DNA from 2 places in the Actinoplanes awajinensis subsp. mycoplanecinus genome. Region 2 is predicted to be linked to the other one. Evidence: riboswitches for the same ligand, from Rfam matches in the RefSeq annotation. Region 2 holds a riboswitch; the other holds the start of a gene.
What was found. A riboswitch is a leader RNA that binds a small molecule or an ion and turns the genes downstream of it on or off. The one in region 2 is predicted to bind cyclic di-AMP.

Region 1: it holds a riboswitch for cyclic di-AMP, as region 2 does, so the genes downstream of both, ADL15_RS42255 (C40 family peptidase) here and ADL15_RS21840 (LysM peptidoglycan-binding domain-containing protein) in region 2, are expected to answer to the same signal.

The regions. Positions count from the first base shown of each region.
Region 1 is NZ_LLZH01000318.1:158,711-173,273, forward strand. It holds gene mraY (phospho-N-acetylmuramoyl-pentapeptide-transferase) at 1-339, opposite strand, end outside; gene ADL15_RS42225 (UDP-N-acetylmuramoyl-tripeptide--D-alanyl-D-alanine ligase) at 336-1,727, opposite strand; gene ADL15_RS42230 (UDP-N-acetylmuramoyl-L-alanyl-D-glutamate--2,6-diaminopimelate ligase) at 1,724-3,229, opposite strand; gene ADL15_RS42235 (penicillin-binding transpeptidase domain-containing protein) at 3,287-5,461, opposite strand; gene ADL15_RS42240 (hypothetical protein) at 5,699-6,241, opposite strand; gene rsmH (16S rRNA (cytosine(1402)-N(4))-methyltransferase RsmH) at 6,486-7,601, opposite strand; gene mraZ (division/cell wall cluster transcriptional repressor MraZ) at 7,750-8,181, opposite strand; gene ADL15_RS42255 (C40 family peptidase) at 9,246-9,986, opposite strand; cyclic di-AMP (ydaO/yuaA leader) riboswitch at 10,086-10,214, opposite strand; gene ADL15_RS42260 (Mur ligase family protein) at 10,670-11,890, shown strand; gene ADL15_RS42265 (type 1 glutamine amidotransferase) at 11,924-12,637, shown strand; gene ADL15_RS42270 (TVP38/TMEM64 family protein) at 12,744-13,523, shown strand; gene leuS (leucine--tRNA ligase) at 13,716-14,563, opposite strand, start outside.
Region 2 is NZ_LLZH01000211.1:36,637-51,199, reverse strand. It holds gene ADL15_RS56485 (hypothetical protein) at 1-292, opposite strand, end outside; gene ADL15_RS21855 (ExeM/NucH family extracellular endonuclease) at 743-5,575, shown strand; gene ADL15_RS21850 (LysR family transcriptional regulator) at 5,689-6,564, opposite strand; gene ADL15_RS21845 (YybH family protein) at 6,635-7,000, shown strand; gene ADL15_RS21840 (LysM peptidoglycan-binding domain-containing protein) at 7,059-7,739, opposite strand; cyclic di-AMP (ydaO/yuaA leader) riboswitch at 7,741-7,920, opposite strand; gene ADL15_RS21835 (saccharopine dehydrogenase family protein) at 8,240-9,478, shown strand; gene ADL15_RS21830 (class I SAM-dependent methyltransferase) at 9,535-10,152, opposite strand; gene ADL15_RS21825 (GNAT family N-acetyltransferase) at 10,312-10,920, shown strand; gene ADL15_RS21820 (DNA glycosylase AlkZ-like family protein) at 10,936-12,024, shown strand; gene ADL15_RS21815 (hypothetical protein) at 12,237-12,824, shown strand; gene ADL15_RS21810 (DUF3040 domain-containing protein) at 13,406-13,681, opposite strand; gene ADL15_RS21805 (bifunctional glycosyltransferase family 2/GtrA family protein) at 14,007-14,563, opposite strand, start outside.

The DNA.
Region 1 (14,563 bases), on a different contig from region 2:
CTTGCGGATCTTCAGGAAGTCGTCCATGAAGCCGACCGCGCCGCAGAACACGAACAGCCCGAGCAGGACCAGGGCGGTCATGGTCGGCCGCTCCTGGGCGATCTGCCGCTCCGGAAGCGTGGTCAGGGCGAGGTGCCCGGCCACGTAGGCGAAGACCGTGGCGATGATGAAGGCCACCCCGCCCATGGTCGGGGTGCCCTTCTTGCCCATGTGGGAAGCGGGGCCGAGGGTCCGGATCGGCTGTCCGGCCTTGAGCGCCGAGAAGACCCGGATCGCGATCGGGGTGCCGAAGAGCGAGATGAGAAAGGCGACCGCGGCCGCGACGATGACTGCCCTCACGTGGGCTGAACCTCCTCGGAACGCCGCAGCCAGTCGGCGACGTCCCATGTGCGGTACCGGGAACCCTTGACCAGCACGACGTCGTCGGCGCGCAGGTCATCGTGCAGAATCGCGATCGCGGCGGCCTGGTCGGCGGCGAGCCGGGCGGTGCCCCGCCACGCGCCCACCTCCGCGGCGCCGTCCAGGATCGGGCGGGCGTCGTCCGCCACCGCGATCAGCCGGTCCACACCGAGCTCGGCGGCCAGGCGGCCCACCTCGGCGTGACCGGACACTTCGTGGTCGCCCAGCTCGGCCATGTAGCCGAGCACGGCCGTGGTGCGTTTGCCGGCGCCCATCGCGGCCAGCGCGTGCAGCGCCGCGGCGGTCGACGACGGGTTGGCGTTGTAGGAGTCGTCGATGACCGTCACGCCGTCCGGCCGCGCGAACACGTCCATCCGCCGGCCGGAGACGATGCCGACCTCACCGAGCGCGGTGACCAGCTCGTCGAAGGGCAGTCCGGCGGTCAGCGCGACCGCTGCGGCCGCCAGGCTGTTGGCCACCTGATGCCGCCCGGCGACGTTCAGGTGGACGGTCCCCACCGAAGACCCGTTTTTCAGTACGTACGACGCGCGCCCGGCGGCATCCACCGCGACCTCGCTCGCCCGCAGCTCGGCCCCCTCGGCCTCACCGACCAGCAGCACCCGCGCGCCGGTCCGCGGCGCCATCCCGGCCACCAGCGGGTCGTCGGCGTTGAGCACCGCGACACCGGACTCCGGCAGCGCCTCGACCAGCTCGCCCTTGGCCAGCGCGGTGCCCTCCACCGACCCGAACTCGCCGATGTGTGCCGCACCGATGTTCAGCACCACCCCGATCGACGGCCGGGCGATCCCGGTCAGGTACCGCAGGTGCCCGACCCCCCGGGCGCCCATCTCCAGCACCAGGAACCGGGTCTTCTCACCGGCCTGCAGCACCGTGTACGGGAAGCCCAGCTCGTTGTTGAGCGACCCGGGCAGCGCCACGGTCGGGCCCAGCCGGGACAGCAGCTGCCCGATGTAGTCCTTCGTCGTCGTCTTGCCCGAGGAGCCGGTCAGCCCGACCACGGTCAGCTCCGGCAGCCGCCCGAGCACCTCGTGTGCCAGTTTCGCCAGCGCGTCCAGCTGGTCGGCGACCACGATCCCGGGCACGCCCGCGTCGCGGGTGCCGAGCACGCCGGCCGCTCCGGCGCCGACCACGGCCGGGCCGAAGTCGTGGCCGTCCTGCTTCTCACCGGCGAACGCCACGAACAGGCCACCGGGTCCGACCTTGCGGGAGTCGTACTCGACGCCCCCGCTGACCGTCTCCGAGCCGTCGCTGTTGACCAGCCGGCCACCGGTGATCGCGGCGATCTCGCCGAGCGAAAGGTTGATCATGCGGGTCCCTTCAGAGCGGCGGCCAGTTCCACCCGGTCGTCGAACGGCAACACCTGGCCGTTCACCTCCTGACCCTGCTCGTTGCCCTTGCCGAGCACGGCGATCACGTCACCCGGGCCGGCCAGGCGGACCGCCTCGTCGATCGCGGCGCGCCGGCCGGCCACCTCGATCACCTTGGCCGCCGTGTGCGCGTGTTCGGCGCCCTGGCGCACTGCCGCCCGTACGAAATCGGGGTCTTCGGTCCTGGGGTTGTCGTCCGTGATGATCACCAAGTCGGCGCCCTGGGCCGCAGCCTCGCCCATCAGCGGCCGTTTGCCCTTGTCCCGGTCGCCGCCGGCGCCGAGCACGCAGATCAGCCGCCCGCCCCGGGCGGTGGCCAGTTCGCGCAGCGCGGCCAGCGCCGCCACGATCGCGTTCGGCTTGTGCGCGTAGTCGACCACGCCGAGCACCGGGCTCTCGGCCGGCACCAGTTCGAGCCGGCCCGGCACGCCGCGGCACTCACGCACCCCGGTCCCGGCCACCGCGGGGTCGATACCCACCCCGACCAGCAGCGCGATCGCCAGCAGGGCGTTCGCCACGTTGTGCAGGCCGGGCAGGGCCACCCCGGTCTCGACGGCGACACCGTCCGGCCCGTGCGCGACGAACCGCTGCCCGAAGTCGGACGGGCGCAGGTCCGAGGCCCACCAGGTGGCGGCGGTGTCCCCGGCCGCGGAATAGCTGATCGTTTCCGGACGGAAGAGCGGGCGCAGCGCCGGGTCGTCGAAGTTCAGGACCTCGACGAGCGAGCGGCCGTCGAAGAGCCGCGCCTTCGCCGCGAAGTACTCCTCCGACGTCGGGTGGAAGTCCAGGTGGTCCTGGCCGAAGTTGGTGTACCCGCCGGCTGCGAACCGGATCCCGTCGGCCCGGCCCATCACCAGCGCGTGGCTGGAGACCTCCATGACCACCGCGGTCACCCCGCGCTCCAGGCCGGCGGCCAGGATCGCCTGCAGATCGGTGGCCTCGGGCGTGGTCCGGACGCTCTTCACCACGAAGTCGCCGAGCCGGGTCTCCACCGTGCCGACCAGCCCGGTGACCCGGCCGGCGGCCCGCAGACCCGCCTCGACCAGGTACGACGTCGAGGTCTTCCCGGCCGTGCCGGTTATCCCGATCATGGTGAGGCGCCGGGACGGCTCGCCGTAGATCGCCGAGGCGGCCGCGCCGAGCACCGCCCGCGGATCGTCGGCGACGAGCACCGGCAACCCGGCGGCGAGCGCGGCCTCCCGACCGGCCGGGTCGGTCAGCACCGCCACCGCTCCGGCCTGTGCCGCCGCGGCGGCGAACTCGGCGCCGTGCCGGTTCGCGCCGGGCAGCGCCGCGTAGAGATCTCCGGGGCGCACCGCGCCGCTACTGTGAGTGACCCCCGTGACGTCGATGTCATCGCCGTGCAGCGCAGCCGGAAGCAACTCGGCGAGCTGCCTCAACGAAAACGACGCGACGGACTCAGGTCGTGGAATGCCGGACACGGCGTCAGACCCTACCCGGTTGGTCAGGTGTTCCTGTCAACGCCATGCGACCTGAATTCATCCATGGATCTTGAAGGTCGGCGGTTTCGTCGTCGACGGTGGCACAAAGTAATGGGAAAGCGTGTAGGACATCATCTGGGCGAAAGCCGGGGCGGCGACCTCGCCGCCGGTGCCCTTCGCGACATCCATCGAGATCGCGATGACGTACCGCGGGTTCTCGGCCGGCGCCATGCCGACGAACGAGCTGGCGTTGTGACTGGTGTACTGCCCGTCGACGACCATCTTGCCGGTGCCGGTCTTGCCGGCCACCCGATAACCCTGCACCTGCGCCTTGGTGCCGGTGCCCTCGTTGTCCTCGACCACCGCCTCCATCATGGTGCGCAGCTCCGAGGCGACCTCGGCGTCCAGCACCCGGTGGGTCTCCGACGGGGCGACCGGGGTCTCCTTGTCGTCGATCCCGGAGACCGTCGACTTGATCAGGTGCGGCTGGATGTAGACGCCGTCGTTGGCGATCGCGCCGTACCCGGCGGCCATCTGCACCAGGGTCGCCGAGACACTGTGCCCGATCGGCACCGACCCGTACGCCGAGCCGCTCCAGTCCTCCGGCTTCAGCAGCATGCCCTCGGCCTCGGCCGGCATGCCCTCGCCGGTCGCGTGGCCCAGCCCGAACTTCTGCTGGTACTCGTAGAGCTTCTCCTTGCCGAGCTTCTCGCCGATCAGGATCGTGCCCACGTTCGACGAGTAGGCCAGCACCCCGGCCATGGTCAGCTTGGTGCCCTTCTTCTGCGGGTGACCGTCGTTGAAGGGCACTCCGCCGCGGACGATCGACGGGGCGACCGTCTGCGTCGACTCCGGCGTGATCAGGCCCTCCTGCAGGGCCGCGCCGAGCACGAACGCCTTGTGGCTGGAGCCCGGGTCGGTGACCACACTGGTCGGCACGTCGATCCGGTCGGAGGCGTCGGCCTTCAGCGGCTGGGCGGCGTTGTAGTACGGGTAACTCGCCTGCGCCAGCACCTCGCCGGTCTTCACGTCCAGGATCACCGCGCCGGCCACCGTGGCGTTGTTGCGCTTCGCCTCGGCGTCCAGGATCTGCTGCGCCTGGTACTGCACCCAGCGGTCGATGGTGAGCTTCAGCGAGCTGCCCGGCTTGGCCGGGGTGTTCAGCTCGTACCCGCCGGTGATCGGGATGTTCAGCGAGTTGCCCTTGCCGGTCTCGAAGACCCGCTTGCCGTCGGTGCCGTGCAGCAGGTCGTCGTAGCGCGCCTCGAGACCCTCCAGGCCGTGCCCGTCCGAGCTGGTGAAGCCGATCAGGTTCGCGGCCAGGTCCCGGCCGGGCACGTCGCGCCGCTCGTCGCTGTGGGTGTAGATGCCGGGCAGCTCCATCGCCTTGATCTTGTTGGCGACCGAGATGTCCACCCCGCGGGCCAGGTAGCGGAACCGCAGCCAGGTGCCGAACGACTGCTTGCGCTGCATGTTCTCGGCGAGCTCGGAGGCCGGCACGCCGACCAGCGGGGACAGCTTGGCGGCCGTCCCGGCGACATCCTCGCGCAGCTTCTCGTTCTCCGGGTCGGCGTAGATGTACCGCGCCTCGACGCTGTTCGCCAGGATCGCGCCGCTGCGGTCCAGGATCGCGCCGCGCGCGGCCGGCAGCTCCACCGTGCTGAGCCGCTTCTCGCGCAGCTTGACCAGGCTCTCCACCTCGGCCGGCGACGTGCCCACCTGCAGCACCACCAGCCGGATCCCGATCATCGTGAACAGCGACAGCGCCAGGACCGTGCCGAGGCGCAGACGGCGGCTGCTGTTCGCGAGCTTGGGCGGCTCGGCGGGCACCGGCCGCGGCCTGCGGGCCGATTCCCGGACCGGGCCACGCCCCTGCCCCCCGGTCACCCGCCGCCGTGGTCCGGGTTCTTCCTTTCCGGTACGACGTGAGGACGTCCGGGACGGCTCCGGCGTACGGCGTACGCGCTCGTCGTCACGCTCCACGGACCGCCGGTCGCGCAGATCGCGCTCCCGCCCCGCGGCCTCGCGGGGTTCCCTGGTCCGGCCGGCGGCCTCGCGCGGCGCCCGGCCCCGGCCCGCACCCTCCCGGCTCCTACCGGCCGCCTCACGGGGCTCGCGGGGCTCCCGGCTCGTCGCGCCGGCCTCCCCGGACTCCCGGCTCGTGGCCGGCGGCTCGGTCGTGCGCCCGCCGCGCTGACGCGCCCGCGGCGTGCTCTCGCCGTCCTCGACCACCTGCAGCGCGGGCCGGAACGGATCACCGGTGTTGCGCCCGGTCCGCGGCGACCGGCCGCGCTCGGCCACCGTGCGCCCGCGCGGCGTGTACGCCCGCGCCTCGCCGATGCTGGAGAAGCCGCGCCGCTCGGTGCGCTCGGCGTCCTCGGTCCCCTCGGCGGGGACGGCACGGGACGCACCGCGCCGGGGCGGAGTGCCCCGGCGCGGTGTCTCGTCATCGGCTCGCGGCGACACGGCCTACTGCCCCGTTCCCACAGCGTTCTGGTCGGCGGCGGCCGGATCAGCCCCGGCCCCGGTCGTGGCGCCACCGGTGGTCAGCGAGTCCTGCGCGGTCGGCGCGGTCTGTCCCTGGCCCGGCCGGGGCGTACCGATGTACTTGCCGTCCGGCAGCCGGATCTTGGCCGGGGCACCGGCCGGCACCAGGCCCAGCTGGCGCGCGGCGGCCTCCAGGTTGCCCGGGCCGGACACCTGGATCAGCTGCTGCTCCAGCTCCTGCTGCTGTTCGTCCAGACTGGTCTGGTTCTCGCGCAGCGCGTCGAGCCGGAACGACTGCTCCATGGTCTTCGTGTTGATCAGCAGGATGCCCACCACGCCGACCAGCACCAGCGCGATCACGCCGGCCGCGAACGTCGGCCGCGGCGCCCGGATCGGCAGCGGCGGCGCCACCCGCAGGCGCGGCAGGAACGGCAGCGAGATCCCGTCCGTCTTCAGCTGCTTGGCGGCAGTGCCGTCGACCTCGATCACCGTCTCGGGCTGCTCGCGACCCTCGTCGCCGCGCATCCCGGATCGGCGCGTGTCGGATCGCCCGCCGGACTGGCGCACCCCCCGGGCGCCACCCCCCGCGACCTCGGCATCGCGGCTCGCCCCACGCCCACGTTCCCCCGGACGGCCCCCCGACCGCGGCGCGTTGCTTCGCTCGCTCATGCTTCCCCCTCCCCCTCCTGGTTCGCCCCCGGGCGTATCCGCCCTTGTCCCCCGTGCGTTGTATCCCGGTGTCGCCCTTGTCCCTCTCGGGTGAAAGCAGTCACCGTGTCCGTTCGCGTGCGGACCGTGGCGCCTGCTTGCCCGTAACCCCCTGCTCGCTAATCCGTTCCACCGCGCGCAATTTCACCGAAGCCGCGCGCGGGTTCTCCGCCACCTCCGCCTCGCTGGGCAACTCCGACCCCCGGGTCAGCAGCCGCAGCGTCGGACCGGTACCGGGAAGCTCGACCGGCAGGTCGATCGGCCCGGTGCTGCGCGACCTCGCGGTGAGGGCGCGCTTCACGATCCTGTCCTCCAGAGATTGATAACTCATCACCACAAGTCGCCCGCCGGGCGACAACGCGTCCAAAGCCGCCGGGACAGCGGATTCGAGCACCGCCAGCTCGCCGTTGACCTCAATGCGTAGTGCTTGGAAGGACCTTTTCGCGGGATTTCCACCCGTTCGGCGCGCGGCGGCCGGGATCGCTTCCTTGATCAGGTCGGCCAGCTTGGACGTCGAGACGATCCGCGCCTTGGCCCGCTCCTTGACGATCGACGAGACCACCCGGGTCGCGAACTTCTCCTCGCCGTACTGCCGGAGGATCCGCACCAGCTCGCCCGGCTCGTACGAGTTGACCACCTCTTCCGCGGTGATCCCCTGCGACTGGTCCATCCGCATGTCCAGCGGGGCGTCCTGCGCGTACGCGAACCCGCGGTCCGCCTCGTCCAGCTGCAGCGAGGAGACACCGAGGTCGAACAACCCGCTGTCGATCGCCGGGATCCTCAGCTCGGTCAGCACCCGGGGCAGCTCGTGGTAGACCGCGTGCACCAGGTGGATCCGCTCGGCGAACCGGGACAGCCGGTGCCGCGAGTGGGCCAGCGCCTCGGTGTCCCGGTCCAGTCCGATCAGGACGGCCTCGGGGTACCGCTCCAGCACCGCCTCGGCGTGGCCACCCAGGCCCAGCGTGAAGTCGACGTGCACGGCGCCGGGCCGGACGAGAGCCGGATCGAGCAGCTCGAGGCAGCGTTCCAGCAGTACCGGAACGTGCGCACCGCGCGGCTCCCCCATGACGACCCCCATAAAACCCACCCGTTCACGTCTCACCCGGTTGTTACCCGTGTTGCCTGCCGGCCGTTTCCGTACCGGCCCGGCCGCCCATCCGTACCGCCAGATCCCCATCCGCTCAGTCCCGCGCCGGTTTTACCCGGCCCCGGACACGCGCCTGGCGCCGGGGAAGAGGCGCCAGGAGCGGGAGCGGCTGGAGATCTCGCAGTACGGCAGCAGTGGCGTCCGGGCCGCACTCCCAGCGGCCCACCGAGTGCCACGCCTACAGTCCGCCGGGCAGCACCCCCTCCTCGATGTCGGCGAACTCTTGCTCGCTCGCCGAGAGGTAGTCGTCCCACGCCTGCTTGTCCCAGATCTCGACCCGGGTGCTGGCCCCGATCACCACGAGATCCCGGCCGAGACTCGCGTACTCCCGCAGATGTGCGGGGATGGTGACCCGGCCCTGCTTGTCGGGGACCTCGTCGTGTGCGCTGGCGAAGAACACCCGGCCGTACGCCCGGGCGGACTTGTTGGTCACCGGCGCCTCGCGCAGCTGACCCGCGATGCGCTGGAACTCCGGCATCGGGAACACGTAAAGACAGCGTTCCTGCCCCTTCGTGATCACGACACCTCCCGCCAGCTCGTCGCGGAACTTCGCCGGGAGGATCAGCCGGCCCTTCTCGTCGAGGCGAGGAGTGTGCGTGCCGAGAAACATCGGCCCCCACCCCTTTGCCGGGACGGCCGCTCCTTCGCGGAGGGAGTGGACCGTCTGTCAACTCGGGCCGGCAGGCTCCGGTTGAGTCCCTCGGTCCTGCCACTGTGCCCCACTCTACTCCACTTCCCTCCACCTGCAACCCGAAAGCGACCTTCCCAAAACCGTTTTCGCGGACGTAATCCCAGTTCACAGGCGGTGGGCCGGAGTGGAGGGCCGGAGCATGATCCACGAGGTCCGGTTTCCGACATCCAGCCCACGACGGTCGATAAGTCCACCCGAACTCACCCCCCACCCCCACCCGTGGAGCGAAGTGGAGCCCCCGAACCCCCTACCGGGGAGGAAAGTGGAGCCCCACCTGCCCCGAACCGGCAGCCCCCACTCGGGGCGCGGCGGCACTCCCCGCCTCCCGGCCCAGCGGCGCCGGCAGCCCCTCGCGGCCCAGCGGGGCCGGCAGCCCCTCGCGGCCCAACTGGGGCCAGCAGCCCCTCGCGGCCCAGCGCCCTCGCGGCCCAGCGCCCTCGCGGCCTCGCGGGCGGTAGCGGCGCGCGTCACCACCCCGGCTGGTCCTCACTGCCCTTTCCAGACCCCGATAGCGGCCACCAGGACCAGCCGACTGCCCTTGGCGAGCGCCCACGGTGAGTATCGCGGCCCAGATGACGACTGCCACCGCTCGTCGACCGAACCCAGTGAGTACCCACGACCGCAGCGCCGGGGAGCGCAGCCCGCGCGATGTTCCCGTCTCGGCGCGGCACCGGCGCGCCTCGCGGCCCCGGCTGGTGCTCACGGTCGGCTCGGCGCTCGTGAGACAGCCGTGAGCACCAGCCGGGCCGCGGGCAGGCGGGCAGGCGGGGCGGGGGACGGGAACGCCAGTGGGGCGCGGCCCGGAATCGGGTCGCGCCCCACTGGCGGTGTTTCCTTACTTACTAGGTGCTGTCGGGCAGCGGAGCACCCTCGGCACCGCCGAACGACCTAGCACCCTCGGCGCCGAGGGCTTTCCGGACACCCGCAGCACCGCGGGCGACCGAGCGCCGAGTCCACTGACCGTTCCCCGTGCCGGGGCACGGTCAGGCGACCAGCCGGCGCACGACGTAGTTGCTGCCGTAGATCTTGTGCTTGCCGACGCGGGCGCCGGTGTGCGGCGAGTCGTACATGTAGCCGCCGCCGGCGTAGATGCCGGCGTGGTAGCCGTACGAGCCCGACCGGAAGACGATCAGGTCGCCGACCTTCTTGTTGGACTTGCTGACCGACTTGCCGTAGTGCTGCTGCGAGTTGGCCTTGTGCGGCAGCTTCTTGCCGGCGGCCTTCTTGTAGACGTACAGCGTGTAGCCGGAGCAGTCGAACCGCTTGGGTCCGGCGGCCGCGAACTTGTACAGCGCGCCCTTGTGCTTCTTCGCCTCGGCGAGGATCTTAGCGCCACTGGCCTTGACCGTGACCTTGACGCCCTTGGTGGCCGCCTGGCTGTAGCCGGTCCCGGTGAAGAGCGTCCGGACGTACGCGGACGTCTTCGGCGCGGCCTTGAGAGTGACCGTCCCGTTGGCGTTGCGGACGGTCTCGGTGTCCCAGGTCACCCACTTGCCGTTGCGAAGTCCCTGCAAGCGGACGGTGCCCTTGGCGACCTTCCCGGTGTTCGGGTTGATGACCTTGGCGGTGACCTTGAGACTGGAGCCCCAGGGGAGCTTCCGGGTGCTGAGCTTGTTGCTCAGCCTGGGCTTCACCTTCACCGCCGCGGCGGTGGTGGTCGTGGTCACCGTGGTGGCGGCGACCGGCGTCGTGGTGGTGGCCGCCGAAGCGGGTGACGTGGCCACGAGCTGACCTGCACAGAGGCAGAGGCCCAGGGACAGTGCGACGGTACCGGCGCCGGACATGCGGCGGTTACGGCTCGAACTGTGTTGGTGCACGGTAAGGAGATCCCTCCGGCACGCCTGCGAGGTTAGCTGTCGGGTTCGGGCGGGAAGGTTGCCCGGCCGCTTTCGCGGCTTCACCCCAAGGCCCCCACCGATGGCGCCGCCGGTGTCGCGCGGCTCGGTACGGACCGGGTTTCTGGTTCCCCCGTCCCTGCCCCCGATTGCCTCGTCTGGTCGATCTGGTGTTGCGGCGTCGCACCCTCGGGATCGGGGCAGGGCTCGGCGTGAACCGTCCGGTGCGGCCGGCGAGCGGATGCCGCCGGCTGATCCTTGGTACCCGAACGAACCCATGATCGTCAGGTGCGATTCAGTTACACAAAGTGATTGGCACATCAGGCCCTGTCCAGTTTGTTACCTCCGCGAGACAAATGTCATCGCGCAGAGTGTTCAACCAAACACACTGCGTCGAGGAAAGCCGGTGAACCAGAACACATAAAAACTCAGGTGGTAACCCGTTCGTGACACCACCACGCCGGTCAGCGGCGCAAACGCAATAAGCCGTACGGGCGAAAGGGGTTCCGGGCCTTCCGGCAACTCGACGTCACCCTTGGTTCCGGTACCCTCGCTGCGTGACGGACGGGAAGATGCCCCTGCGGGCCATAGTCGCGACCACCGCGTCGAAGACGGCGGCCGCTCTCTCCAGGGCCGCGGGACGCGGCGACGGGTCGGTGATCGGCGGCTGGATCGGCCTCAAGATCGATCCGGACCTGCTGACCCACCTCGCCTCAGGGCGTGCCGTCGCCCTGGTGTCCGGCACCAACGGCAAAACCACCACCACCCGGCTCACCGCGGCCGCGGTCGGCGTGCTCGGCCGGGTGGCCACCAACTCGTTCGGCGCCAACATGCCCTCCGGGCACACCTCGGCGCTGGCCAAGGAGGGGCACACCCCGTTCGCGGTGCTGGAGGTGGACGAGCACTACCTGCCACAGGTGATCGAGGCCACCCGCCCCAAGGTGGTGGCGCTGCTCAACCTCTCCCGTGACCAGCTCGACCGGGCGAAGGAGGTGGCGATGATGGCGCAGCTGTGGAAGACCACGCTGGCTAGCCACCCCGACATCCGGGTGGTGGCCAACGCCGACGACCCGCTCGTCGTCTGGTCGGCGGCCGCCAGCACTCAGGTCACCTGGTTCAGCGCCGGCCAGCGCTGGCACGACGACTCGTTCGTCTGCCCGGAGAGCGGCCACCCGATCGAGCGCGCCAACGGCGACTGGTGGTGCTCCGGCTGCCCGCTGCGCCGCCCCCGCCCGCAGTGGGTGGTCGAGGAGGACGGCGTCATCGACCCCCGCGGCGACTGGCACCTGGTCAAGCTGCAGCTGCCCGGCAAGGTCAACCTCGGTAACGCGGCGACCGCGCTGGCCGTCGCCGGCGAATTCGGGGTGCGCCCGATCGAGGCGCTGCCCCGGCTCTCCCGGGTGTCGTCGATCGCCGGCCGCTACGCCCAGGTGGACCGGGACGGCCGCAACATCCGGCTGCTGCTCGCCAAGAACCCGGCGAGCTGGCTGGAGGCCTTCGACATGGCCGACCAGGCCCCCACCCTGCTCTCGATCAACGCCCGGGACCCCGACGGCCTGGACACCTCCTGGCTGTGGGACGTCGACTTCTCACCGCTGCGCGACCGTCCGGTGCTGATCACCGGCGACCGGGCGTTCGACCTGGCGGTCCGGCTCCAGGTGAACCAGGTGCCGTTCCGGCACGTAAACAGTTTTGACGAGGCGCTGGCGTCGGTGCCGCCGGGCCGCCTCGAGGTGATCGCCAACTACACGGCTTTCCAGGACATCCGGGCGGTGCTCGACCGTGTCAACTGAGTCCACCCGAGGCGGAACGACAGAGGGCAAGGCATGAACGACAGCACGCTGCGGATCGTCTGGATCTACCCCGATCTGCTGAGCACGTACGGCGACCGGGGCAACATGCTGATCCTGGCGCACCGGGCGGCCGCCCGCGGCATCCCGGTGGAGACCTACGAGGTCCGTTCCGACATGCAGATGCCGACCTCGGCCGACATCTACCTGATCGGTGGCGGCGAGGACGGCCCGCAGGCGCTGGCCGCCCAGCGCCTGATCACCGACGGCGGCCTGCACCGAGCGGTCAACCAGGGCGCCTCGGTCCTGGCCATCTGCGCGGGTTACCAACTGTTCGGCCACTCGTTCTTCGCCAAGGGGACAAAATGTGCGGGCCTCGGCCTGCTCGACATCTTCTCGGACCGGGGCGAGACCCGGGCGGTCGGCGAGCTGCGGGGCGACATCGACCCGCGACTCGGCCTGCCCCCGCTGACCGGTTTCGAGAACCACGGCGGCCGCACCCACCTGGGCCAACACGCCGCGCCGCTGGCCCGGGTCACCGGCGGCATCGGCAACGACGGCCAGACCGAGGGCGCCTGGGCCGGCAAGGTCATCGGGACGTATTCGCACGGTCCGGCGCTCGCTCGCAACCCAGCGATAGCCGATCTGCTACTGCGTTGGTCGACCGGCGCGGATAGGCTTGCGCCCCTCGACGACTCGTGGCCGGAGCGGCTGCGAGGCGAGCGGCTGGCCGCGGCGACCCCGGCCTGACCCTGAGGACCGGCGGCGGAGAGCACGGCCGGAAGACGACGACGAGCGCGGAATAGACCTGCACGACCTTGTCCAGAACCGACGACAGTTGGGGCGGTAGGCCTGCATGACCGACAAACCTGATCACCCCGTGTGCACCCTCGAGCGGGACCCTCAGGCTGCGGCGATCAGCCAGTCCGCCCCGGCCGTCGCGACGGACCTGGAGGCGCACGCGCCGATCAGCCGGAAGCGCCGGTTCGCCCGGCTCGGCCTGCTGGCCGCGGCGATCACCGGCCTCGCCGTCGCCGCCGCCACCCTCCCGCTGCGCGACATCGGTGACGCCGTGGTCGCACTCGGCCCCGGCGCGGCCGTCGCCGTCGCCGTACTGGGTGGTCTGCTCCTGTCGGTCCTGGTCCCGCGGACCGCGGTGACCGTCGCCTGCGGTGCCCTGCTGGGCGCCGCGACCGGTATGGTCGCCGCCCTGGCCGCCGCGGTGATCGCCGCGATCGCCACCTACTACGCGGGCCGCTGGGCCGGGCGCGGTGCGCTGCAGGCCAAGGCCGGTGGCCGGCTGGCCCGGCTGGACGGCTGGCTGAACCGCCGCGGGCTGGCCGCGGTGCTGCTGGTCCGCTTCCTCCCGCTGGCACCGTTCGGGCTGGTCGGCTACGCCTACGGCACCACCAGCGTGTGCCGCAAGCGCTACCTGCTCGGCACCACGATCGCCGCCATCCCGTCGACGGTCACCTACGCCGTGATCGGTGCCGCGGTCGCCTCCCCCGGCAAGATGAGCCCGGTCACCATGGCCCCCGCCGTGATCGGCTTCCTGCTCTCCACCGCGATCGTCCTGCGCTGGCGCCAGACCTCCCGCCGCGCCGCGGCTGCCGCGGTCGTCCCGGCCGCTGCCTGACCCCGCGCGTCCGGACCGCTTCCCTCCAGGTCAGTTCACCATCCTTCGGTACGACCAGAGCGCACACCCCGCAGCCGACTTCTTCGCGGCCGCCACCCGGTGAGCGCGGACGGGGCTCCCCGTCGTACCAAAAAAGGGGTAAGCGCGACGGAGCCGCCGGCCTGGACCGGCGGCTCCTCGGTGTTCCGTGTGTCAGACGACGACGCTGACCAGGCGGCCCTTCACCACGATGACCTTCTTCGGGGTGCGGCCGTCCAGCGCGTCGGCGACAGCGGCCAGCGCGGCCTCGCGCACCTCGGCCTCCCCGGTCTCCGGGCTGACCTCGACCCGGCCACGGACCTTGCCGTTGATCTGCACCGGGTAGGTGATCGAGTCGGCGACCAGCTGGGCCGGGTCGGCCTGCGGGAAGTCGGCGTAGGCCAGCGTCCCCTGGTGGCCCAGCCGGCCCCACAGCTCCTCGGCCAGGTGCGGCGCGAACGGCGACATCATCAGCACCAGCGGCTCGACCGCCTCACGGGACACCCGGGGCAGCGGGGTCAGCGTGTTGGTCAGCTCGATCAGCTTGGCGATCGCGGTGTTGAAGCGCAGCTCGCCCATGTCCTCGCGGACCCCGGCGATGACCTTGTGCAGCACCTTGCGGGACTTCGGGTCCAGCGGCTCGTCGGTGACCCGGTTCTGCCCGGTCTCCTCGTCGACCACCAGGCGCCAGGCGCGCTGCAGGAAGCGCTGCGAGCCGATCACCGCGCGGGTGTCCCAGGGACGGGACACGTCCAGCGGGCCCATCGCCATCTCGTAGACCCGGAACGTGTCGGCGCCGTACTGGTCACACATCTCGTCCGGGGTGACGACGTTCTTCAGCGACTTGCCCATCTTGCCGTACTCGCGGTTGACCTTCTGGTCGCCGTAGTACCAGGCGCCGTCACGCTCGACGACCTCCTCGGCCGGGACGATCACGCCGCGGGCGTCACGGAACGCGTACGCCTGGATGTAGCCCTGGTTGAACAGCTTGTGGAACGGCTCGAAGGACGAGACGTGCCCCA
Region 2 (14,563 bases):
ACACGATCAGCGCGTAGGCGCCGCGGCGGATGCCCCGGCGAACCCGCTCGCAGTCGTGGTCGTCCCAGGCGTCGAAGCGCTCGCCGGTGCGGCCGGCCCGGTCACAGGACCGGTAGGTCCGGTAGTAGCCGACGACCTCGTCGTCGTCCCACCGCGCCTGCGCCGGGTTCGCCGAGGTGCCGCTGCCCGACTGCCCCGCGGCGGGCGCCGCCAGCGCCGGCCCCGCGAACAGTCCGGCGCCGGCCAGCATGCCCAAGCCCGCCAGCGTCAGCATGCGTGCTGCCTTCTTCATAACCATTCCCTTCAGTCGCCTCCCCCGGAAACACTCCCTAACCATGTCAGAACGGACTTAATACCCCTAAAACCGCGTCTCATACTTTCGGCCGGAACTAGATCACGAACGACGACGGTGGGCTCGATGCGGACGACCCGCCCCGGAGCAGGCCGGACTGCTCAGGTCGTACCAAAAAGGGTCTTAGAAGGTCGTGGCGGGCACGTAACGACGAGGACGTTTCGTAACGCGCTGTATAGACAGCCAACAGGTAACAATCCGTAATGGACTCTCGGATGCTCAACCGTGACCATCGTGAGTGGTCGATTCGGGGGGATTACCACCTGTCCTTAGTGGGCCGCACCCCGTTCCGTTACCTGATCGAGAAAAGAACGTCATCGACCGCCCCTAATCTCCGCCCCACTCACTTCCATCGGAGGACCTATCTCGATGCGTCCATATACACGCAGCGTGAACCCCGGTGCTCGGGCGAACCAGACGGCACGGAGCCCCCACGCTCTTCGTGCCCTCGGTGCCGCGGCACTGGCCACCGCGCTGGGTCTGGGCTTCTCCGGGCCGGCTTTCGCCGCCGAAGCACAGATCCCCTTCATCAGCGAGATCCACTACGACAACGTCGGCGCTGACAGCGGCGAGGCGATCGAGATCCAGGCCCCGGCCGGGACCGACCTGTCCGGCTGGCAGATCGTTCTCTACAACGGCGGCGGAAACCCCGTCGGTGCCAGCTACAGCACCACCACGCTCAGCGGTCTGGTCCCGGCGTCCGGTGTGGTCGTGACGACCTACCCGACCGACGGCCTGCAGAACGGCTCGCCCGACGCGATCGCACTGGTCAAGCCGGACGGCACGCTCGCCGAGTTCCTCAGCTACGAGGGCGTCGTCACGGCGTCCAACGGCCCGGCGCTCGGACAGACCTCGACCGACATCGGTGTCGCCGAGTCGACCGCCACCCCGGTCGGGTACTCGCTCCAGAAGATCGACGGCGCCTGGAAGCCCGAGGCGGCCAGCTCGTTCGGCACGCTGAACGGCGGCACCACCACCCCCGACCCGGAGCCGACGGTCGGCTGCGACACCGCGGTCACCAACACCATCGCCGAGGTGCAGGGCACCGGCGCGGCGTCCCCGCTGGCCGGTACGAAGGTCACCGTCGAGGGCGTCGTCACCGCGGTGCACACCACCGGCGGCTTCAACGGCTTCTACATCCAGACCGCGGGCAGCGGCGGTGACCGCAAGGTCGCCGAGGGCACCGCGTCGGACGCCGTCCTCGTCTACGGCACCGTCGCGAACCTGCCCACCGTCAACATGGGTGACCAGGTCCGGGTGACCGGCTCGGTGACCGAGTTCAGCGGCCTCACCGAGATCACCCTCGCGGCCAAGGCCGACACGCAGATCTGCGCCACCGGTGTGACCGTGCCGACCGCGGTGTCGCTGAGCCTGCCGGCCAGTGACGCGGTCCGCGAGTCCGCCGAGGGCATGCTCGTCGCCCCGGCCGGCAAGTACACGGTGTCGGACACGTACTACCTGAACACCTACGGCGAGGCCGTGCTGGCCGCCGGCGACGCGGTGGCGAAGGTCCCGACCGACGTGGCCAAGCCCGGCAGCGACGCGGCCAAGGCCCTGAAGGCCGCCAACCGCGACGCCCGGATCCTGCTGGACGACGGCAAGACCGCCAACCTGTCGACCGCGAAGATCGCGCCGCCGTACATCTCCAAGGACGAGCCGATCCGGACCGGCGACAAGGTCGCCTCCTTCGGCCCGGTCGTGCTGGACTACGCGTACGGCGACTGGCTGCTCGAGCCGACCACCCCGGTCTCCGCGGAGACCCCGGCGGCGAACCGGACCACCTTCACCGCCGCCAACCCGCGCACCACCGCACCGGTGGCCGTGGGCGGCGACCTCAAGGTGGCCAGCTTCAACGTGCTGAACTACTTCGTCCACTTCGGTGGCGAGGCGCGCGGCGCGACCGACGCGGCGGCGGCTGCCAAGCAGCAGGCGAAGATCGTCTCGGCGATCAGCGCGATGAACGCCGACGTCGTCGCGCTCATGGAGATCGAGAACTCGGTCAAGTTCGAGGCGAACGACCCGCAGCTGGCGCTGAAGACCCTGGTCGGCGCGCTGAACGACGTCGACGGCGCGGGCACCTGGGACTACGTCCGGTCGCCCGCCGAGCTGCCGAGCGCGGCCGAGCAGGACGTGATCACCACCGCGATCATCTACAAGCCGGCCAAGGCCACGCCGAAGGGCGCGTCCCGCTCGCTCAGCGACGAGACCGTGTGGTCGAACGCGCGTGAGCCGATCGCGCAGACGTTCCACGCCGGCTCGATCGACTTCACGGTGGTCGCGAACCACCTGAAGTCGAAGAGCGCCTCGGTCGCTCCGGCCGGTGACAACGTGGACTCCGGTGACGGGCAGGGCCCGTACAACGGTGACCGCAAGCGTCAGGCCGCGTCGCTGGTCAACTTCGTCAAGGGTGTCGAGAAGGACAGCGGCACCGACAACGTGATCCTGCTGGGTGACTTCAACTCGTACACCCAGGAAGACCCGATGCAGGTCCTCTACGAGGCCGGCTACACCGACGTGCACACCACGAAGGCGCCGGGCAAGTCCTCGTACGTCTTCGGCGGCGAGTCCGGTTCCCTGGACCACGCGCTGACCACGGCGGCGCTGACCGACCGGGTCACCGGCGTGGACATCTGGAACATCAACTCGGTCGAGTCGTACGCGTTCCAGTACGACGGTTACGCGCCGTTCTACGGTGCCGACCCGTACCGGGCCAGCGACCACGACCCGGTCGTCGTCGGCATCGACACCGACCCGATCGACCTGCAGCTGCTCAACATCAACGACTTCCACGGCCGGCTCGAGCAGCCGAGCACGAACGTCGGCGGCGCCGCGTACGTGGCCGGTCTGGTCGACAAGCTGCGGGCGCAGAACCCGTACACGATCTTCAGCTCGGCCGGTGACAACATCGGCGCGTCGACCTTCATCTCGTCGATCGACTCGGACAACCCGACGCTGGACGCCCTGAACGCGGCCGGCCTGTCGGTCTCCGCGGTCGGCAACCACGAGTTCGACAAGGGCCTCGCCGACCTGACCGGACGGGTCGAGGACCGGGCGAACTTCCCGTACCTCGGCGCGAACGTCTACAAGGACGGCGCGCGGGTCCTGGACGCCTACACGGTGAAGACCGTGGCCGGCATCCGGGTCGGCTACGTCGGTGTCGTCACCTCGCAGACCGGCTCGCTGGTCAGCCCGGACGGCATCAAGGGCGTCGAGTTCCACGACCCGATCGCCGAGGCGAACACGGTGGCGGCTCAGCTCTCCGACGGCGACGAGTCGAACGGTGAGGCGGACGTGCTCGTCCTGCTCGCCCACGAGGGTGCGGCGACCGAGAACATCACCTCCGCCGCGACGCTGCAGGCCGACCCGGTCTTCGGTGACTTCACCAGGGTGAGCGCCGAGTACGAGGCCATCCTCACCGGACACACCCACCAGCCGTACGCCTTCGAGGTCCCGGTCCCCGGCACCACGAAGACCCGTCCGGTGATCCAGGCCGAGGACTACGGCGTCCGCGTCGGCCAGGCCACCCTGACCATCGACCCGGCGACCAAGCAGGTCACCGCGTCGACGGCCAAGCTGATCGACGTGCTGGCCAACGCCGGCACGCCGGACACCACCGCCGACGACATCACGCCGAACGCGGCGGTCGCCAAGATCGTGGCAGCCGCCAAGGCCAACTCGACGGTGCTCGGCGCGAAGCAGCTCGGCACCATCACCACGGACATCAAGCGGGCCTACAACGGCACCGCCGAGGACCGTGGCGCCGAGTCGGTGATGGGCAACTTCATCGCCGACGTGCAGCTCGACCAGACCAGTGAGGCTCGTCGCGGCGGCGCTCAGATCGCCTTCATGAACCCGGGTGGCCTGCGCAGCGACCTGCTGGTCGGCGAGGACGGCGTGATCACCTACTCCGAGGCGTACGCGGTCCAGCCGTTCGCCAACGACATGGTCACCCAGACCCTCACCGGCGCACAGATCAAGCAGGTGCTCGAGGAGCAGTGGCAGCCGTCCACCGCTTCCCGGCCGATCCTGCACCTGGGTGTGTCCAAGGGCTTCACCTATCAGTACGACGCCACGCAGCCGGCCGGTTCGCGGATCATCGCGTCCACGGTGAAGCTGAACGGCGTGGTCCTCGACCCGGCCGGTCAGTACCGGGTCTCGTCGAACTCGTTCCTCGCCTCGGGTGGCGACAACTTCTTCACCCTCGGCAAGGGCACCGCCAAGGTCACGACCGGCGACAACGACCTGACCATGCTGGTCAACTACTTCGCCAAGTACACGCCGATCACCGCGGACACCGCGTTCCGCAGCAGCGTGTACGTCCCGGCGCCGTCGGACACCACCGCGCCGACCGGCACCTACCAGGCGAACGCCACGACCATCTGGCCCGGCCAGACGGTCACCCTGACGCAGACCTCGCTGACCGACGACAGTGCTGTCGCCGAGGTCACGCAGGTCGTCACCTGGGGCGACGGCAGCACGCCGGAGACCCTGACCGGCAAGTCGGCCGCTCACAAGTACGCCAAGGCCGGCACGTTCACGATCACCGTGACCCTCACTGACAAGGCCGGCAACACGGCCACCGTCAGCGGCGGCACCGTGACGGCGGCCGCGCAGGCCGGCAAGTACTCGCTGAGCGCCGGTTCGATCTGGGCCACCCAGTCGGTCACCCTCCGCGTCAGCGGCGTGAACGGCACCTCGGTCAAGATCACCTGGGGCGACGGCACCACCGGCTCGGCGTCCGCCAACACCCCGGTCACGCACACCTACACCAAGGCCGGCACGTACTCGGTCAAGGTGACCCCGGTGAACGCGGCCGGCGCGGGCAGCACCGTGACGGCGGGCACGCTCAAGGTCGTCAAGGACGTCTTCGTACCGAAGGTGACTCTGACCGTCCCGCACAGCTCGAACAAGGCGACGTCCTGGAAGACGGTCACCGGCAAGGTGAGCGACACCGGTCTGGGCGTCAGCAGCGTGCGGGTCAAGCTGGTCGAGCAGCGCTCCGGCAAGTGGTACTACTACAGCCACGGCAAGTGGACGAAGGCGTCCTCGAAGTCCGCGGCGCTGAGCAAGGGCGAGCTGCTGACCGCGAAGGTCAGCGGCGGATCCTGGAGCCTCAAGGTCTCCGGGGTCGCCAAGGGCACCCTGCGGATCAGCTACCTCGCGACGGACAAGGCGGGCAACAAGTCGGCCGCCAAGGTCTACACCGTCAAGATCACCAAGTAACTCGGTAGTCCCGGGAGCCCTCGCCGCTGGTCGCGGCGGGGGCTCCTGCCGTTTCGGCTGTTTTCGATCAGCTGAAAGCGGGGCGGCACCGCTTCAGGTTCGGCTGTTTTCGATCAGCTGAAAGCGGCGCGGCAGTGCTTCAGGAAGGCGGACAGGGCCGGGCTCGCGCGGTCCTGCCAGATCAGCGCGAGCAGGGCCGGAATGCCGACGTCGTCGATCGGGACCGCGACCAGGTCCGGGTGCGCGGCGGCCATCGACTCGCTCAGCACGGCGACCCCGAGACCGCGACGGGCCAGGCCGGCGACGGTGTCCGGGGACGTGGCCACCAGGGCGACCTCCGGTCGCACACCGACCGCTGCGAGGACGGCGCGGTCGAGCACGTCACGGATGCCGGTCCCCACCGGCAGACAGACGATGTGGTACGACGTGAGCCCGGCGACCGGGACCCTCCCGCGCTGCGCCAGCTCGCTGCCCGGCGGGGTCAGCGCGACCAGGGGCTCGCTCACGATGATCTGCGCCGCGAGGTGGTCGGGTGGTTCACCCGCGAGTCCGGCGAGCGCGACGTCGAGGCTGCCGGTGCGTACCCCGGCGACCAGGTGATCCGAGTTCGCCTCGGTCAGCTCCAGCTCGATGCCGGGGTGATCGCGGTGGAACGCGGCGAGCGCGTCGAACAGCGGCGTCACCTCGCATCCGGTCACCATGCCGATCGTCAGCCGGCCCCGGATCAGCCCTTTCACGTCGTCGATCGCGTCGCGCAGGTCGAGCGTCGAGTCGAGCGCCGCGCGGGCGTGGCGCAGCGCCACCGAACCCGCGTCGGTGAGGCGCGCGGTGCGGCCACTGCGGTCGAAGAGCTCCGCGCCGAGCTCGTGCTCCAGGGCCTTGATCTGGGCGCTCACCCCGGACTGGGTGATGTGCACCCGCTCCGCGGCCCGGGTGAAGCTCCCGGTCTCGGCCACCGCCACGAAGTACTGAAGCTGCCGCAAATCCACAAGTGGGAATTGTAGTAGTCATAAGAACTATGCGTTGGACTTGTAGACCCGGGCGCGGAAGGCTGGAGCCATGAGCGAACGCGAGAAGGCACTCCAGCCGGAAGACCTCACCCGCCTCTTCGTCGAGCGCGCCAACGCGAAAGACGCCGAGGGCCTGGCCTGGCTGTATGAGGAGGATGCCGTGATGGCCTACCCGCCAGGCAGCCAGACCGTCGGCCGCGCGGCGATCCAGAAGTTCTGGGCCGAGGTGCTGCCGAGGATGCCGCGGTTCGAGCCGGAGCCGCCGCTGCCCACGCTGATCAGCGGCGACCTGGCCCTCACCTCGACCCCGCCGAAAGACGGCGCCGGGGCGCGGGCGCAGGTGGTGCGCCGGCAGCCCGACGGTTCCTGGCTGCGTGTGCTCGACCAGCCGGAGTTCACCCGGCCGCCCAGCTGACCCGATCGAGAGCTGACCGGGCGCGGGGTCCCTTGCCGAGGGACCCCGCAACCGCTGGTCAGAACGCCAGGCGCTGTCCCACGCGGAGGTGGTTCGGGCTGCTCAGCCGGCCGGCGTTGGCGCGGTAGAGCGCCTTCCACCCACCCCGGACGTGATAGCGGGCGGCGAGGCTGGAGAGCGTGTCGCCGCGCTTCACCACGTAGGTGCGCCCCGCCGTCAGCGGCTTGGTGTAGGCCGCTAGGCGGAAGGGGCTCACCGAGGTGGTCCGTACCGTGGCGGTCTTCCGGGACTGGGTGAGGCCGCGGCGGCCACACGTCGGCCACGCGCCGATGCCCTGGTTGCGCAGCACCCGCTCGGCGACCGTGATCTGCTCGGTCTTGGAGGCGAGATTGGCCGTGGAGCCGTAGGAGCCGCCGCCGTGCGAGCGCCACGTGCCGCGGCTGAACTGCAAACCGCCGTAATAGCCGTTCCCGGTGTTGATTCTCCAGTTCCCGCCGGATTCGCACTTGGCGACGGCGTCCCAGTTGACGTTCGGCGCGGCGCTGGCTGGTGCGGCTTCCACGGCCAGCAGGCCGATGGCGCCGGCCAGGCCGGCCACCGTGATGCCGAGCGCACGTTTCAGCCGGGTGCGTGTGTGCCCGGGCTGCGTGGACGTGACCTGCGCGGCCCGAAAATGGGCGCGCGGTGCCGGGGCTCGCCGGGAGAGGACACGACGAACCCGCTTGTTCAGGTGAAGCATGAAGTTTTCCCTCCACGCCTGCGAGGTGAGCTGTCGGGTTCGGGCCGAGGAGCCCGGCCGCTAGGTGCGGCTTCACCCCGAGGCACGCTCCGAGGAGCGCGCCGGAGAACTTGTGGGTCCCCCGCTCCATGCCTGTGTGTTGTTGACCGTGACCAGCAGGCAGGACTCGGCGTTCCGGCCACGGTGTCCGCTAGTGCGGACTGCCGACGGTAGCCACCGCATCACGGACCTGACCACGTCCGATAGCGGGGCTGGTGACTTTGTTCTCACAAATTAGCCGCTTTGATCTGCCTTTGGTCCGACAACCACCCGTTTTCTTGAGTGGAGGGGAGACTTTCCACCACCGTGGTCGGCCGTACGGGGGAAACCCGTTGTCAGTCTGCATAGCCCGGTCGGGAGTGGGTAAACAGCGGCTTTTTTCGGGTCACCGCTGCTTGTTCGGTTCTTTTGTGGCGTCCGGATGTCCCGCCGCTGCGGTCCGGGGTGCACAATCTCGGACCATGAGCGATCGTTCACGTGACTTCGAGGTGATCGTCTACGGTGCCACCGGCTTCGTCGGGGCCCTCGTGGCAAAGCATCTCGCCGGATTCGCACCGGCCGGCACCCGTATCGCACTGGCCGGCCGCTCACCGGAGAAACTGGAGGCGCTCCGCTCTCGGCTGAACGTCGACTGGCCGGTTCTGATCGCGGACGCCACCGATCCCGACGCGGTGGCCACCCTGGCCGGACGCGCGCAGGTCATCATCACCACCGTCGGTCCCTACGCGAAGTACGGCCGTCCCCTCGCGCACGCCTGCGCCGTGTCCGGCACCGACTATGTCGATCTGACCGGTGAGGTGCTGTTCGCCCGGGACAGCATCGACGAGAACCATGAGCTCGCCCGCAGTACCGGTGCGCGGATCGTGCACTCCTGCGGCTTCGACTCCATTCCGTCCGACATCGGGGTGCACGTCCTGCATCAACTGATCGAGCAGGACGGCGCGGGGGAGCTCACCGACACCACGCTCGTGGTGACCAGCCTGAGCGGCGGGGTGAGCGGCGGCACCATCGACTCGATGCGCAACCAGGTCGACGTGATGAAGAAGGACCCCTCGCTGCGCCGGGTGGCCGGCAGTCCGTATTCGCTCAGCCCGGACCGGGCCGCCGAGCCGAAGGTGGGCCGGCAGAGCGACATGGACACGTTCCCGGCCTCCGACGTGGACCCGCGACTGCGCGGACGGCTCGCGCCGTTCGTGATGGCGTCCTACAACACCCGGGTGGTGCGGCGGAGCAACGCGCTGCGGGGCTGGGCGTACGGTCGCGGTTTCAAGTATCGCGAAGCGATGAGTGTCGGCGCGTCACCGCTCTCGCCGGTGATCGCGGCCGGCACCAAGATCGTGCTCGGCGCGCTGTTCGTCGGGCTCGCGGTGCCGCCGACCCGCTTCCTGCTGGACCGGCTGCTGCCGGCGCCGGGCACCGGCCCGAGCGAGAAGACCCAGCAGAACGGCCACTTCACCATGGACATCTTCACCACCACGACGAGCGGCGCGCGCTACACCGCGCGGTTCCGGGCCAAGGGCGACCCGGGGTACGCCGCGACCGCCGTGATGCTCGGTGAGTCCGCCCTGGCCCTGGCCCTCGACCGGGACGCCCTGCCCCCGTCCGAGGGCGGCGTTCTCACCCCGGCCACCGCCATCGGAGACGCCCTGGTCACCCGGCTGCGCACCGCCGGGGTGGAGATCACGGCCCGCAAGCTCTGACCCCGGCCACCCGCTCCTCCCGCCGCTCGTCGCTCCGGTCGCGCGGCGGGGTGGGGTCAGGTGGGCCGGCGGGCGATCAGCTGGAAGACGTGCCAGTGTTTGGGGCCGCTGCTGGCGGCGCCGAGCTCGTCCTCCTCGTGCCAGTGTTCGACGGTCAGGCCGTCGGCCAGGGATTTCGCCTCGGTCTCGGTCAGGAACGTCATTCCCGGCGCACCGGCCCAGCTGTCGCGCACGCCGAACAGGTCCACGGCGATCCAGCCGCCGGGGCGCAGCGCCGAGCGGATCATGGTCCACAGGCGATCGAAGTGCGGCCGGTCCTGCCACGGGAGCGCGTAGGCGGCGTGGATCAGGTCGGTATCGGGGAGTTCGGTGATCTGCTCGAAGCTGAGCCGGCGGGCGGTCAGCGCCGGGTGCGGCTGATCGACAGCGGACAGCATGGTCGGGTCACCGTCGAAGGCGGTCACCCGCCAGCCGGACTCGAGCAGCGCACGAGTTTCCCGGCCCGCTCCGCAGCCCAGGTCGACAGCGGTCCGGCCGGCACCGGGACCGGCCAGTTCCATCGCCCGGCGGCAGGTCGCACGGACGTCACGCTCGGACTGCCGGGCGTTGTAGAGCGCCCAGTGTTCGTTGGAGTTGACCGGGTAGGCCGAGGACGTACCGGAAAGGGAAGACATGCACCGGATCCTGCCGTGCCGGACGCAAGCGGCGAAGCCGCCCGGAAGGCCCGCGGTAAAGCGATCGGTTATCCGACGGATGGACGGTCAAGAATCGTCAAAGACGACTTGTCGATCGCCACTAGCCGCAAACGGGTCCTTTTAGGCAGGATTCGAGGAGTGACCACCAGCCCGCTGCCGCACCCGCTCCGGTTGGCGGGCTATGGGGTCGTGTTGCGCGAATGGACGCCCGACGATCTGGAGGATCTGGTCACGCTGCTCGACGAGCCGGACATCGCCCGCTGGACGCCGATGCCGTCGCCGTTCGACGTCGAGGCCGGGCTGGCCTACCTGAAACGGGCCCAGCAGGGGCGGCTGACCGGGCGCCGGATCCAGCTCGCGATCACCGTGGACGGGCTCGCGCCGCTGGGCGAGGTGCTGCTCTTCGGGGTCAACCCGGTGCCGCGCGAGGCCGAGCTGGGTTATCTGGTGGGTGCGGCATACCGGCGGCGCGGGCTCGCGGTGGGCGCGTTGTCGCTGCTCACCGAGTACGCCTGCGGCACGTTGCACCTGCGTCGGCTGCTGCTGCGGATCGATCCGGGCAACTCGGCGAGCACGGCGGTGGCCCGTCGCTGCGGGTACCGTCTGACCGGCGAGCCGCCGATACCGCAGGAGGGCCCGTACGGCCCGACCAGCCTGGACACCTGGGAGTATGTCGAGGGCCTGCCGGGCGCCCGCCGGGAACGCCTGAGAAATGTCGCATCCCGGCGGTACGGTCGTCGCACCTGATCGGGAGGTGCAGCGATGATCAACGTGGATCGTGCGCAGGTGATGGCATTCCGGCTGGCCGCGCTGGGGCTCACCGAGCGGGTCAGTGCCCGCCCCGCCGACCTGCCGGTGCTCGACCTGGGCGTGCAGGAATACACCCCGGGCTCCACCCACGTCGCGCTGGCCGCCCGCACCAGCGCCGAGCTCGACGACGATCGCCTGCTCACGGTGTGGGCCACCCGTGGCGCGCCCCACCTGCACCGGCGCGCCGACATCGCCGCGCTGACCGCCCAGCTGTGGCCGATCAGCGACGCCGACGCGACCGCGAGGATCAAGAGCGCACAGATTCCGTACGGTTTGAGCCTGGGGATCGCGGCGATCCGGGCCACCGCGGCCGCCTTCCGCGAGGTGGTGCACACGCCGATGCCGCGTGGCGAGGTGAGCACCGCGGTGAGCAGCCGGGTGCCCGCCGAGCTGACCTTCGACTGCAAGCCCTGCCAGGCCCGGCACGTCTCGGGCAGCGTCTGGCAGCTGGCCGGCCTGCCCGGTGGTGTCCAGGTGCTCTCCCGCGGCCGCGACGCCATGCTCGGTCCTCTCGACGCGCCGTTCCCGGAGAGCAATCACGGGTTCGGGGAGCTGGTCACCACTTATCTGCGCTTTCTGGGCCCGGCCACCCCGGCCGAGGTGGCGAAATATCTGCAGAGCACCACCACCGAGGTCCGCGCGCACTGGCCCGCCGACCTGGTCGAGCTGCACGTCGACGGCCGCCGCTCCTGGCTGCCGGCCGCCAGCGTGCCCGCCCTGGAGTCACCGCCCACCCCGGCCTCGGTCCGCCTGCTGCCGGCGATGGACCCGCTGCTGCAGGCCCGTGACCGAGACCTGCTGATCCCGGAGCGAGACCGGCACAAGGAGGTGTGGCGCGCACTCGGCAACCCGGGCGTCCTGCTGCTCGACGGCGAGATCGCCGGGGTGTGGCGCCCTCGCATGGCCGGCAAGAAACGAGTCGACCTCACGGTGACCCCGTTCGCCCCTCTGACCCCGAAGCAGCAGCACCGAGTCGAAGCGGAAGCGAGCGAGGTGGCCCGAGCCCGCAACGTCCCCACCGCCACCACCACCTTCACCTGACCCCGCCGCCCCTCAAGCCTTCCCGCAGCCACCGCGGTGCCCGCACGGTCAACGTCGACGTCAAGCACCCGACGACCACGGTCGGTGCCGTCACGTCGCGATCGTGCGGCCGTTCGAGTGCTTCTCGCAGCTGTCGCGGTGCGCGCGCCGGTGACCCGGTGACCGCGGTCGGTGCTGTCACGTCGTGATCGTGCGGCCGTTACCGTGGCCGAGTGAGCACGATCGGGTTTCTGCATACCGCTGAAGTGCACGTGGCGACGTTCCGCGGTCTGGTCGCGGAGCTGGCGCCGGGCTGGCAGGACCGGCACGTCGTCGATCCGCAGCTGCTGGCCGACGCACGCGCCGGGCTGCCGGTCGAGGATCGGCTGCGGGAACGGCTGGCCGAGCTGGCCGACACCGACGTGATCGTCTGCACCTGCTCCACCATCGGCCTGGAAGCGGAACGCGCCGGCGCCCTGCGCGGCGACCGCCCGATGGCCCGAGCCGCGATCGCAGCGGCGAAGGGCGGCCGGATCGCGGTCGCCTACGCGGTCGAGTCCACCGTGGAACCCACAACGGCCGTGCTCCGGGACGAGGACGCCACCGCCGACCTGGTGCTGGTGCCCTGCCTGGACGCATGGCAGTTCTTCGAGGCCGGCGACCTGCCCGCCTACCACGCGGCCATAGCCGCCCAGCTCCGCGCCGTCGACGCCGAAGTGATCGTGCTGGCCCAGCCGAGCATGGCCCCGGCCGCCGCCCTGCTCCCCGGCCGCCCGGTCCTGACCAGCCCCCGAGCCGCCGTCCTAGCCGCCACCACCTGACCCACCCACCCGCAGTTTCGGTGCAGAGCGCACCCAAACTCCCCACGCAGCGTGCGGCAACGGCGAGTGTGGGGACTTTCGGTGCGGAGCGCGCCCGAACTCCCCACGCAGCGTGCGGCGACGGCGAGTGTGGGGACTTTCGGTGCGGAGCGCGCCCGAACTCCCCACGCAGCGTGCGGCAACCGCGAGTGTGGGGACTTTCGGTGCGGAGCGCGCCCAAACTCCCCACGCAGCGTGCGGCGACGGCGAGTGTGGGGACTTTCGGTGCGGAGCGCGCCCAAACTCCCCACGCAGCGTGCGGCGACGGCGAGTGTGGGGACTTTTGGTGCGGAGCGCGCCCAAACTCCCCACGCAGCGTGCGGCAACGGCGAGTGTGGGGACTTTCGGTGCGGAGCGCGCCCAAACTCCCCACGCAGCGTGTGGTGACGGCGAGTGTGGGGACTTTCGGTGCGGAGCGCGCCCACACTTCACACGCTTGCTTGGGACGTGATCGAGCCCGCGCCGTGCCGGGCGCGGGCTCGATCGGGGCAGGCTCAGCCGACGACGATCATGAGGCCAGATGACCAGGGGATGCGCGGGTGTCAGCGGGAGCGGAACTTCTGGAAGCGGTACCCAGCCGCCGCCGCTGTCACCGCGCCCCACACCGCGACGATGATCGAGGCGATCCACCAGCCCACCGCGCCCAGGACGATCGCGGCGACAGCGATCACGGCGGCGGCGATGAAGAGGGCTATCGGGGGCCGGGGAGCCGGAACACTGAAGTTCCCGCCACCCATCCGGGCACAGAAGTCGGGGTCGTCCCGCCGGAGCTGGCGCTCCAGCTGTGACAGGCGTCGGGTGTCCTCTTTGCTGAGCATGTGCTGCCGCCTTCCGGTCTGCCGCGCCGGTGAAGCAAGGATCGAGAGTCGGCTATCCCGATCAAAGCCCATTGTTACCTCTGAGTTGCTTCCGTGATACGTCTGCGTGTGCCGAATTTTCCGGCCGAACTACCCGAGACCCCGGAAGGCGCGCCCAAGAGGTGAGATGACCGGAAAGGGTTTCATCAGCCGGTACAACGTTTTTGCCGTGTTTTGGCGGCGGCACCGACACGGAGAGTGTCAGATGGCGATACAAGCGGCAGGCAACGCAACGCGGCGCCCGTAGTGGACGGACGCCGCGAAAAGGGTGAACCAGACGAAGAGCTCAGGACCGGGAGCCGCGGAACACCCACACCCGCATCATCAGGAACCGCACCGCGGTCGCCACCAGGTTCGCCAGCACCAGCACCGACAGTTCGACGAAACGGGACGGCTGGGTGGACGCCGCGTCAAGCAGTGCCAGCGAGCCACTTGTCAGCGCCAGTCCGATTCCGAACACCACGAGTCCCTGCGCCTGATGCCGCAGCGCGCCGTCGTTGCCACGCACCCCGAAGGTCAGCCGCCGGTTGGCCGCGGTGTTCGCCACCGCGGTGACCAGCAGCGCGACCAGGTTCGCCGCCTGCGGCCCGACACCGACCCGGAGCAGCGCGTAGAGCACCAGGTAGGCGAGTGTGCTGGCGACGCCGACCGCGGCGAACCGGATCAGCTGACCGGTCAGGCCGGTCGGCACCCCGTCCACCGGCAGCGGATTGCGGCCGAGCTGTTCGCGGAGCGCCGCCAGGGGGATCTTGCCGGTGCTCAGCCCACGGGTGATCCGGACGATGCCCTTGAGATCGGCGATCGCGGTCGCCACGATGTCGACGCGGCTGTCCGGATCGTCCA